Regions from separate parts of the Anoxybacillus suryakundensis genome, predicted to be linked through region 2. Evidence: riboswitches for the same ligand, from Rfam matches in the RefSeq annotation. Region 2 holds a riboswitch; the other holds the start of a gene.
The links. A riboswitch is a leader RNA that binds a small molecule or an ion and turns the genes downstream of it on or off. The one in region 2 is predicted to bind S-adenosylmethionine.
Positions count from the first base shown of each region.

Region 1 (5,610 bases), on a different contig from region 2:
CCAGCATTTACAAAGTCATAGCCATGTTCTTTCATTTGTGCTTCTAAATAAGGAATGTGTTGGAAATAGTTTGCATCTAACTCTTTATCCGCTAACGCTTTGTTCGGTAATACGTAATCTTGGAATGTCACAATTTCTAATTCAATACCTTTTTCTTTTAAAATCGGTTTTGCTTGTTCTAAAATTTCCGCATGTGGCACGTTTGATGCCCCAACGACAAGCTTATTCGTCTTTTCTTCCGCACTTTCGCTGTTTCCGCAAGCAGCAAGCGCTAATACAACAACTGCAGCAACAAGTAAAGAAATCCATTTTTTCATCTGTTTCTTCCTCCTTTTTATCGTTTATCTATTTTAGAAGTGACAAAGTCACCAATAAACTGAATAATAAAGACGATGATTAAAATGAGCACTGTCGCAACAAATGTAACGTCGTTATTGTTGCGTTGAAATCCTTCTAAATACGCTAAGTTTCCAAGCCCCCCAGCACCAACAACTCCTGCCATCGCTGTGTAACCAACGAGCGCGATTGCTGTTACCGTAATCCCAGATACAAGGGCAGGGAGCGCTTCTGGAAGAAGCACTTTCCAAATGATTGTTGTTGTCGTCGCTCCCATCGCTTTTGCCGCTTCAATGACACCTTTATCAATTTCACGAAGCGCAATTTCAACCATGCGTGCATAAAACGGTGCAGCACCAATAATGAGCGCTGGTAGCGCAGCATTCGCTCCAAGAATCGTGCCGACAACGAGCTTTGTAAACGGAATGAGCAAAATAATTAAAATAATGAACGGGATGGAACGGAAAATATTGACGAACGATGCGATCACACCGTTAATCAAACGATTTTCCCATATGTTTCCCTTAGACGTTAGAAACAACAACAACCCAAGTAAAATACCGAGCACAAATGTTGCTGCAACAGAAATAGCGGTCATATACAACGTCTCCATCGTTGCCGCCCATATTTTTTCCCAAACGACGTTCGGAAATAGTTCATTGGACATTCGCCAACACCTCCACTTCAACTTCTTGCTGGCGAATAAAAGCGAGCGCTCGCTCAACTTCTCCATTCGCACCATCTAAGTGAATGAACAACACCCCGTATGAACCGTGATGCGTTTGTGAAATTTTCCCTTGTAAAATATTTATATTCAAATCGAATTGGCGAATAAGTTGTGTAATGAGCGGTTGCTCAGCCGCTTCGCCGACAAACGTAAGCTGGACAACTTGGCCGTTCGGATAACGTTCAAGAAGATGCAACATCGCTTCTTTTGTTTCCTCCGGCTCCGTCACTTGCTGAACAAATCGTTTCGTAATCGGTTGTTCTGGCTTACGGAACACGTGAAGCACTTCGCCCATTTCGACAATTTTTCCGTTTTCCATTACCGCTACACGATCACAAATTTTACGAATAACGTGCATTTCGTGTGTAATTAATACGATCGTTAAGCCGAGGCGTTTGTTAATATCAACAAGCAAATCTAAAATGGAATCGGTCGTTTGCGGATCAAGCGCCGACGTTGCTTCATCACATAATAACACTTTCGGGTTGTTCGCTAATGCGCGCGCAATGCCGACACGCTGCTTTTGCCCCCCGCTCAGTTGTGACGGATACGCATGTTCTCTTCCTTGCAAACCGACGAGTTGAATGAGTTCATCGACGCGTTTCATTCGTTCTTCTTTCGGTACACCCGCAATTTCTAACGGAAAAGCAATGTTTTCGCGCACCGTTCGCGACCAAAGTAAATTAAAGTGTTGAAAAATCATTCCAATTTGCTGACGCGCTTGTCGTAATTGTTTCCCACTAATTTTCCCCATATCTTTTCCATCGACAATGACTTCACCACTTGTCGGCTTTTCTAGTCCATTTAGCAATCGAATGAGGGAACTTTTCCCTGCTCCACTATAACCGATGATGCCGAAAATTTCTCCTTGTTCGATATGCAAGTTTACATGATCAACCGCCGTCACATGTCCACTTGCCGCTTTATATACTTTCGTTACGTTTGATAAAGTAATCATGCTGTCACCTTCCTTCCATGAAAAAAGCCTTTCTGCTCAAGAGAACAGAAAGGCGTCATCATCCATTCTGTCTCTTATCTCCCAAAGCAAACGCTTTGTGTGAATTGGCACCATTTCAGCAGCACTGACGGTTGCCGGGTTTCATCGGGCACATCCCTCCACCTCTCTTGATAAGAGCGCTTTTAAACGCTTTATTCAGTTAACGTTTTAATGCATTCAAGGACATTTTTAAACTACGAAAGTGAGTATATCATCAAAAGAAGGACGGTGTCAATAAAAATTTTTTCAACTATTTCCCGTCATGATTAAGTGAACTGAATATATATATCATTGAGGAATCGCTACTCCTAGGATGTCGGGCTACGAACAACCCTCTGCTTTTGTTATGTAAACAGTGTGAGAGGCTTACCCAAAACGCATTAGCGTTTTAGATCAGCCTCTTCAGTTCAAAAAATGAAGTTAAACTTTCCAATTGTAGGCATACATAGTTACATGACAAACGGATCCTTTAATTACATTCTTCTTTTGTAATTTTAATCGTTACGTACACTTTATGAAAGGAGTCATAGTAGTCAGCTTGTGCAACACTAGAGGTATACCATTTATCAACTAATTTTAAGTAAGAATCAGTGTTTTCTAAAGAATAAATCCCCGTAATAGTAGAAGTCTTAGTCGTTAGATTTCGATCGTACGTAACTGTCATCGTCACTGTACCATACATACTCTGAACCGTTTTTGTTTCTTTATTTCCTCGGACAATCGTATCAAGTGGAGCAATTTTTGATTTTGAATTGCTTAATTTTGCTATTGAACTCCCTACTGCAGGAGTAACTGTAATTGTTACATTCCCCTCTTTATATACTCGTTTCGGGAGCGTACTAGCTTCAGTAGTAATTAACGACCCAAAAAAACCATCTAATAACAGAGTAGCAGTTAGTGCTAGGGTAGCAACTAAAATAAGCCTTCTAAATTGCCTTTTCATTATTTTCTCTCCTCACATAGTCCAATTGTAATGCTAGTTCTCCGCTACTTGTCCATAATGAGATAGACTTGTACATTAGCGCCAGTTAAACATCGGTATCATGAATATAAGCAGGAATTTTTATTTAGCTGATTACTCACCATAGGTACAACATATTGTATAAAAATCGGACGTTCTTTATCTCAACTTATACATTGCTCATACTCCTCCGCTTCTTCTCCCAAAAATAGCTGATCAGCTATTTTCATTTTACCAAAAATAGAAAAGAAAAAAATCCGTATTTTCCGCCAATTTTTTGGCGAAAATCCGCCAATTTCTTCAAAATAAATGACAAAGTTTATTAAATGAAGTAGAATCTAGTAAAAAATAATGGAGGGGAAATCGCATGACTATTCGTACATTGCTTATTGATTCTGATCCTATCTATTTGCTTGGGTTGGAAAAATTATTGGAAAACGAAAGTAACATAACAGTTATCGGTTCTGTTTCTTGTCTTGATTCACTAGATACTCTCATACATATACATGTACCAGACGTCATTGTAATAAATGTACACATGCACATAGCAAAAGCATGGGACTGGGTAAAAAATGTGAAGGAGACACATCCCACGATAAATATCATTATGCTATGCAACTATCCACCGCTCGCCTTATCTGCGTACGAAGCAGGTGTATCCGGCGTATTGTCAAAAGAAAAAGTTTCCACTCATTTAGCACATGTGATCCGATACAGCAACGAAGGAGAAAAACTTTTTTTAGCGGATAATGAAACTGCGTATTTAACAAAGCACGGTTTAACAAACATGGAAATCGATATATTACAAATGTTAGCGGATGATCAAACGAGTACACAAATTAGCGAACAGCTAATGATAAGCAAACGAACAGTAGAACGTCACCTTTCTTGTATTTTCGAAAAACTAAAGGTTTCGTCACGAACTGGAGCGGTTGCGGAAGCGCTACGGTTACAACTCATAAAATGAAAGGTGCTAGTCGAAATATATAACTAGCACCTTTCATACCTACACTTGCGAATATACAGAACGAATACCTGTCGCCGCTTCAATTGCCTGTTCTAAGTCTTCAATTAAATCGTCCACGTTTTCGATTCCGACTGATAAACGAATCATATCTTCTGTTACACCAGACGCTTGTAAATCTTCTCCGCTCAGTTGTTGATGCGTCGTGCTCGCTGGATGAATAATTAAACTTTTTGCATCGCCGACGTTGGCGACATGCGACCAAAGTTTAACGTTGTTAATCAATGTCGCCCCCGCTTCACGACCGCCTTGAATGCCGAAAACAACGACAGCTCCTGCCCCCTTTGGCATATATTTTTTCGCTAGCTCTTTTGCTGGGTGATCGTCATGCTCAGGATATAACACCCAATTGACTGCTGGATGGTTGTCTAAATACTCAACAATTTTTCTCGTGTTGGCAATATGTTCTTTCATGCGTACGTGTAACGTTTCAAGCCCTAAATTAAACTGAAATGCGTTGAACGGGCTCATCGCTGGTCCTAAATCGCGCAATAGTTGCACGCGTGCTTTCACGATATACGCTGCTGCACCAATGTGTGCGTATACGAGATTATGGTAGCTTGGATCTGGTGTCGTAAACGATGGAAACTTCGGCGAATTCCAATCAAAATTTCCGCCGTCGACAATGATGCCACCTAGCGTCGTTCCGTTGCCAAGTAGCCATTTCGTCGCTGAATGAATAACGATATTTGCTCCGTGTTCAATCGGACGGCAAAGATAAGGCGTCGCAAACGTATTATCAATAATGAGCGGAATGCCTGCTTCGCGAGCAACCTCCGCAACCGCTTCAATATCTAACACGTGCAAGCTCGGATTGCCGATCGTTTCGGCAAAAATGGCTTTCGTTTTCGGCGTAATGGCAGCGCGGAAATTTTCTGGATCGGTCGGATCGACAAAATGTGTCGTGATGCCGTATTTCGGTAACGTATTTGCGAGCAAATTGTACGTTCCTCCATATAACGTCGAAGCAGAAACGATGTCATCCCCGGCTTGAGCGACGTTTAAAATCGCCATCGTAATCGCTGCCATTCCGCTCGCTACAGCTAAAGCTCCTACACCACCTTCGAGCTTGGCCACTCGTTCTTCAAATACAGTAACTGTCGGATTATGAATGCGTGTATAAATGTACCCCGCTTCTTTTAATGCAAATAAATTGGCCGCATGCTCCGTATGATCAAACAAATACGCATTGGACTGATAAATCGGCACTGCACGCGCTTTCGTTACTGGATCGGTTTGCAATCCGCCATGAACAGCAATCGTTTCAAATTTCATCGTTTCTCCTCCTGCACGAATAATTGTTGAATATTTTGAATTTTAACACGATAAAAATAGCTCGTCAATGAACAAGGTCGTACGGTTTAGCAAGAAAAAAGATCGACTCTAATAATAAAATGTGACGAAACGATGCTGTGACAGATAATTCATTTAATCGAAGTTGTTGCTGAAGTTTTAATGAACCTTCCAATAATGACATGATCGCTTTTGCTGAACCACGAATCGTAATCATTTGCTCCACATTTGCCTCTTCAACACGACGAATACCTTCTTTTGATACGCACAAT
Region 1 is NZ_LIOK01000010.1:61,832-67,441, forward strand. It holds gene ASC42_RS08975 (MetQ/NlpA family ABC transporter substrate-binding protein) at 1-317, opposite strand, end outside; gene ASC42_RS08980 (methionine ABC transporter permease) at 335-1,003, opposite strand; gene ASC42_RS08985 (methionine ABC transporter ATP-binding protein) at 993-2,021, opposite strand; SAM riboswitch class I at 2,093-2,198, opposite strand; gene ASC42_RS08990 (hypothetical protein) at 2,530-3,003, opposite strand; gene ASC42_RS08995 (response regulator transcription factor) at 3,389-3,988, shown strand; gene ASC42_RS09000 (O-acetylhomoserine aminocarboxypropyltransferase/cysteine synthase family protein) at 4,028-5,320, opposite strand; gene ASC42_RS09005 (hypothetical protein) at 5,385-5,610, opposite strand, start outside.
Region 1: another riboswitch for S-adenosylmethionine. It lies ahead of ASC42_RS08985 (methionine ABC transporter ATP-binding protein); the one in region 2 lies ahead of mtnK (S-methyl-5-thioribose kinase).

Region 2 (5,610 bases):
TTTTGCATCTTTCGGAGAAGAAAATGTATGCACCTTTCTGTCTATTTCAATCGTTCCGCTCACCGGCTGCAAGACGCCAGCTAAAATGTTCATTAACGTGCTTTTTCCAGCTCCATTCATACCTAAAAGGGCGTGAACTTCGCCCGGTTGGACATGGAAGTTCACGCCGTTTAATACGGTCACATCGCCAAATGTATGGACGATTTGTTTCATGCGCAAACCGCTCATTGCTTTTTCACCTTTTCTTCAAGCGTCTTCATCCATGGGGAGATGGCAACGTTCGATTGTCCCCAGCTTGGCATGTAGTTGTTTAGCTCGTTCATCGTAATTGGTGTGCTCGGCAAGTCTGAACGTTTCACTAAGTGTGGTTCAAGTGAATAAATGTTTGGCGTTTGTTCTCCGGCGATTTTTTGATACGCAAAGCGCACTTGAACGCGACCGACTTCCGCTGGGTCGGTTGCCGTTGTTGCGACCCATGGGCTATTTGGTTGTTGAATGAGTTGTAAATCTTCGTCGCTTAAGTCGATGCCGTACACTTTAATTTCTGTTCGACCGGCTTGTTGAATGGCGCGCGTTGCTCCTTTGGCGAACTCATCCCATGTCGCAAAAACCGCGTCGATGTCGCCTTTGTTCGGATATTTTTTTAAAATGGCTTCCATTTGTGTTTGTGTATCTAAAGCGGTATTGGCGCTTGCGGTGCCGAATTTCGCTACTTCTTTAATGTTCGGATACCGTTTTTGAAATGCTTCGTAAATGACATGGCGGCGTTCCATTGGCGTAAAGCCGCCGACCCAAATCGTGACAATTTCGCCTTCCCCGTTTAAATCTTCCGCTAACGTTTTTAACGTTTTCCATGCTAAGCTGTAATCGTCTTGGTCAATGACGGTGACTCCTGGAATGTTTAAATCGTTATCAAACGCAACGACGTGAATGCCTTTCTCCAGCGCCTTTTCAACAGGTGCTTTTAATGCATCTGCGCGCCCGTGGTCTAATAAAATCGCATCGACGTTTTGGTTGATCGCTGTTTCGACGTATGATGCCATTTTCGTTAAATCGTTGTCAGCGTTATAAATTTGCACGTCGCCACCAAATTTCGCGACTTGTTCTTTCACGCCTGCGATATATTGCGATGAAAACGTGCCGATTGACATTTGCATAATGGCAGCTATTTTAATCGGTTTGTTTAATGCTGCAGGGATATCCGCTTTTGCATCCGTTGTTTCGTTCGTTTGTTTCGCTTCTTCTTTCGGTTGTTCCGCTCGTTTTGAGACGGCGTCTTGTTCGTTTGTGCAACCGACTAAAAGCGCGAATAAAAGCACGATGATTGCCCATATGTTTTTCATGCCAAAACCTCCTCAAATAATGTCGGCAGTTTCGTTTCGTAGTCGCCGAAGATAATCCCTTTTTCCGTAATGATGCCGGTAATGAGTTCATGCGGTGTGACATCAAATGCCGGATTGTAGACGTTCACATCTGGCGCGATGCGCACGCCGCCGATATGTGTGACTTCTTCTTTCGCTCGCTCTTCAATCGGAATGTCGTCGCCTGTTTTCGTCTGTAAGTCGATCGTCGATAGCGGGGCGGCGACGTAAAATGGAATGTTGAACGCTTTCGCTAAAATGGCTAAGCCGAACGTGCCGATTTTGTTTGCTGTATCGCCGTTGGCGGCGATGCGATCTGCCCCGACGATGACTGCGGAAATATGCTTCGCTTTCATCGTTTGTGCCGCCATGTTATCTGTAATGAGCGTCACATCGACGCCAGCTTCGGAAAGTTCCCATGCGGTTAGCCTTGCTCCTTGCAACACCGGGCGTGTTTCGCAAGCGTACGCATGAAGCGTGATCCCTTTTTCTTTCGCTAAATGAAACGGCGCAAGTGCGGTGCCGTAACGGGCTGTGGCAATCGCTCCTGCATTACAAATCGTCATGATACGGTCGCCGTCTTGAAACAAGGAAAGGGCATGTTCACCGATGCGGCGGCAGACGTCTTCATCTTCGATTTGCATGCAAATCGCTTCATGAATAAGCGTCGTTTTCGCTTCGTTGACGGATGTAGCGTTCGCGACGCTTTTTGTGAGCCGGTCAAGCGCCCAAAATAAATTGACGGCGGTCGGTCGCGAACTTGCTAAATAGTCGCGGTCGCGTTTTAGTTCGGTATGAAATGTCGCTAAATCATCGGTCTCATATGATTGAGCCGCAAGTGCCAAACCGTAGGCGGCAGTCATGCCGATCGCTGGCGCTCCGCGCACTTTTAACGTAACGATCGCGTCCCATACGTCTTCGATATGTTTTAATTCTAAATATTCAGTCTTATGAGGCAACGCTTGTTGGTTTAAAATCGTAATATGTGTATCATGCCATTGTATTGCTTTCATCGTCTTCCTCCTAGCTGTTCACATGCACCGTTTGTTGCACGAGCTTTTTCACGTCATCGATCGCTAGTTTGTTTCGCTGCACGATAAGTTCGCGACCGAGACGGAGGGCGTGGCGTTTTGCGTGAAGTCTGCGCTCAAGCGGCAATTCATCAAGGTCCGCCACATGCGCCAACCCGATCGTCCGGCGAATGACTTCGCAACCGGCAAAGCCGATCGCCTCAACGAGCGCATCGCCTATGATGTCATCAAGCACGCCAGATGTGCGCGCATACGGTTCGTTGCTTTCGCGCCAAAGTTCAGCAAACGTGCGGGTAAAGACGTCCCATGTGTTTTCAATATGAGCAAAAAGCGGTTCGCGGTCACGTTCATGACGGGAGAGAGCGTTTAATAGTAAGTTGGCAAAAAATTGCCCTAAATCGAAGCCGATCGGACCGTAAAACGCAAACTCCGGGTCGATCACTTTCGTTTCCTCGTCGCTTGCGAAAATGCTTCCCGTATGTAAATCCCCATGAAGCAACACATCCGCTTTCGTTAAAAAAAGCCGTTTTAATTTCGCTGTTTCGCGCTGAAGCACATCATCTTGCCAAAGCTGTTCGACATCGGCACGAAGCTCTGTTTCAAAGTTGTTCGTGTCGTGGTCAAAAAACGGATCAGTAAAGACGAGGTCTTCCGTAATTTTACATAGTTCGGGATTTGTAAATTGTTGTACGAGCTTCTTTTTTTGTTGTTGATTCATGCCAAAGTCCGACGTGTAAAACGCTGTTTTGGCGACAAATTCGCCGATATGTTCCGATAAACGCGGAAACGTTTTTCCTTCGATGAGCCCGCGGCGTGCAATGTGTAAATGCGACAAATCTTCCATCACTGTAATCGCTAATGTCTCATCGGAATAGTATACTTTCGGAACATAGTGAGGAACGTAGCTCGCGAACGTGCGCAACGCTTGGCTTTCAATTGTTGCCCGTTTTAATGTAAGCGGCCAGCTTTCGCCAACGACTTTCGCATACGGCAACGCTTGTTTAATGATGATGCTGTCGTTTGTTCGCTCGTTGACGATGCGAAAGACGAGATTTAAGTTCCCGTCACCAATTTCTTCGCTAGAAAGAAGCGCATCTTCTCCAAATAGCCCTAAACGAACAGCAAGGGCAATCGCTTTTTGTTCTGTCAATGGTTCGTACATATACATGCCTCCTCTCAAAATAAAAAACCTCTTTCGCTGAACGAAAGAGGTTTGAAGTTTGCTTCGCACCTCTTATCTCTCAGCCTACTGCTGCAAGAATTAGCACCGTGCGTCATCGCCGGTTGCCGGGCTTCATCGGGCTCGTCCCTCCACCTGCTCTTGATAAGAGTGTTTGTTATTATTCGAATGTTATAAACAGTGAAAAAGTTGTGTGAATTCGCTTGATTCGAATCATACATCGCATTATGCTCGTTTGTCAATCTTTTTTTTCAAACATTTTATACACGTCTGGGCGACGATCGGAAAAAATCGGGATGCGCGCACGCACGTCTTGCACGTCGTTTATATCGATATTCGTCACAATGACCGTCTCTTGTTCGCCTCCTTCAGCAAGCACGTTTCCCCACGGATCAATGATCAGCGAATGTCCAGCAAATACGTTGTTCGGGTCTTTTCCTGCGCGGTTGCAAGCGACAACGTAACATTGATTTTCGATCGCCCGCGCCGTTAATAGCGTACGCCAATGATGAAGGCGAGAAAGCGGCCATTGCGCAACGACAAACAATACTTCTGCACCATGTAGCGCATGCGCGCGAATCCATTCTGGAAAACGAATGTCGTAACAAATGACGCCGGCACACGTCGTTTCATCGAGCGAAAATAGCCCCATCGTTTCTCCTGCTTGCAAATACAAATGCTCATCCATCAATTGGAACAAATGAAGTTTACTATATTCGCCAACGACGTCGCCGTTTCGGTTGACGACATACATCGTGTTCGTCATTCGTTCGTTCGTTTTTTTTGCGACCGATCCACCGACGATATGCACATCGTACGTGCGGGCAAGTTCGGAAAGAAACGATTTTGCCTCTTCGCCGTTTTCGTCAGCGATATGAGCAAGTCTCGTTAAATCATAGCCTGTCGTCCATAGTTCAGGCAAAACGACGACGTCAACGTCACGAGCGATTTGTTCGATGTAGCGCAAGGCGGTTTGTTTATTTTTTTCGGGTGTTCCAAACGCAATGTCCATTTGTATGCAAGCGATGTTCATATCATTCACCTCAACAAAAAATTTTCTTTACATTTTGATTTTTACGATATATGATACTTGACTAGAATTTCAACCTTTTTGTGAAGTAGGTGTGAAAAAAATGAACATATTTCCACAATCGAACGTGTTACAACAACTACCGAAGCAATTTTTTGCGTCGCTTGTGCAAAACGTACAGGCGGTCATCGCTGAAGGGCACGATGTCATTAATCTCGGACAAGGAAATCCCGATCAGCCGACGCCCGCACATATTGTGCGCGCGATGCAACAGGCGGTGGCAAAGCCGATGTATCATAAATATTCGCCGTTTCGCGGCTATTCGTTTTTCAAAGAGGCGGTGGCGACGTTTTATAAGCGTGAATACGGGGTGACGGTTGACCCGGAAAAAGAAGTCGCTATTTTATTTGGCGGAAAAGCAGGGCTTGTCGAAATGCCGCTTTGTTTATTAAATTCAGGTGATGTCGTCCTCGTTCCCGATCCCGGTTATCCGGACTATTGGTCGGGAGTCGTGCTTGCGCGGGCGCGCATGGAAATGATGCCGCTGCGGGCGGAAAACAGCTTTTTGCCCGCTTACGATGAGCTACCGAAAGACGTCGTTCGCGAGGCAAAATTGATGTTTTTAAACTATCCGAACAATCCGACAGGCGCGACAGCAACGGAATCGTTTTTTCAAGAAACCGTTTCATTTGCGGAAAAACATCATATCGCTGTCGTGCACGATTTCGCATACGGAGCGATTGGCTTTGATGGGAAAAAGCCGGTCAGCTTTTTACAAGTTGAAGGGGCAAAAGACGTCGGCATTGAAATTTATACGTTTTCGAAAACGTACAATATGGCAGGGTGGCGCATCGGCTTTGCGGTCGGCAACGAAAGCATGATTGAAGCAATCCACGTACTCCAAGACCATTTGTACGTCAGCATGTTCGGTGCTATTCAAGAAGCGGCAGCAGTCGCGCTACTCGAGTCGCAACAGTGCGTCGCCGAGCTTGTCGCCACGTATGAAGC
Region 2 is NZ_LIOK01000002.1:142,370-147,979, reverse strand. It holds gene ASC42_RS01990 (sugar ABC transporter ATP-binding protein) at 1-228, opposite strand, end outside; gene ASC42_RS01985 (sugar ABC transporter substrate-binding protein) at 225-1,343, opposite strand; gene mtnA (S-methyl-5-thioribose-1-phosphate isomerase) at 1,340-2,374, opposite strand; gene mtnK (S-methyl-5-thioribose kinase) at 2,385-3,554, opposite strand; SAM riboswitch class I at 3,624-3,723, opposite strand; gene ASC42_RS01970 (carbon-nitrogen family hydrolase) at 3,811-4,605, opposite strand; gene ASC42_RS01965 (pyridoxal phosphate-dependent aminotransferase) at 4,706-5,610, shown strand, end outside.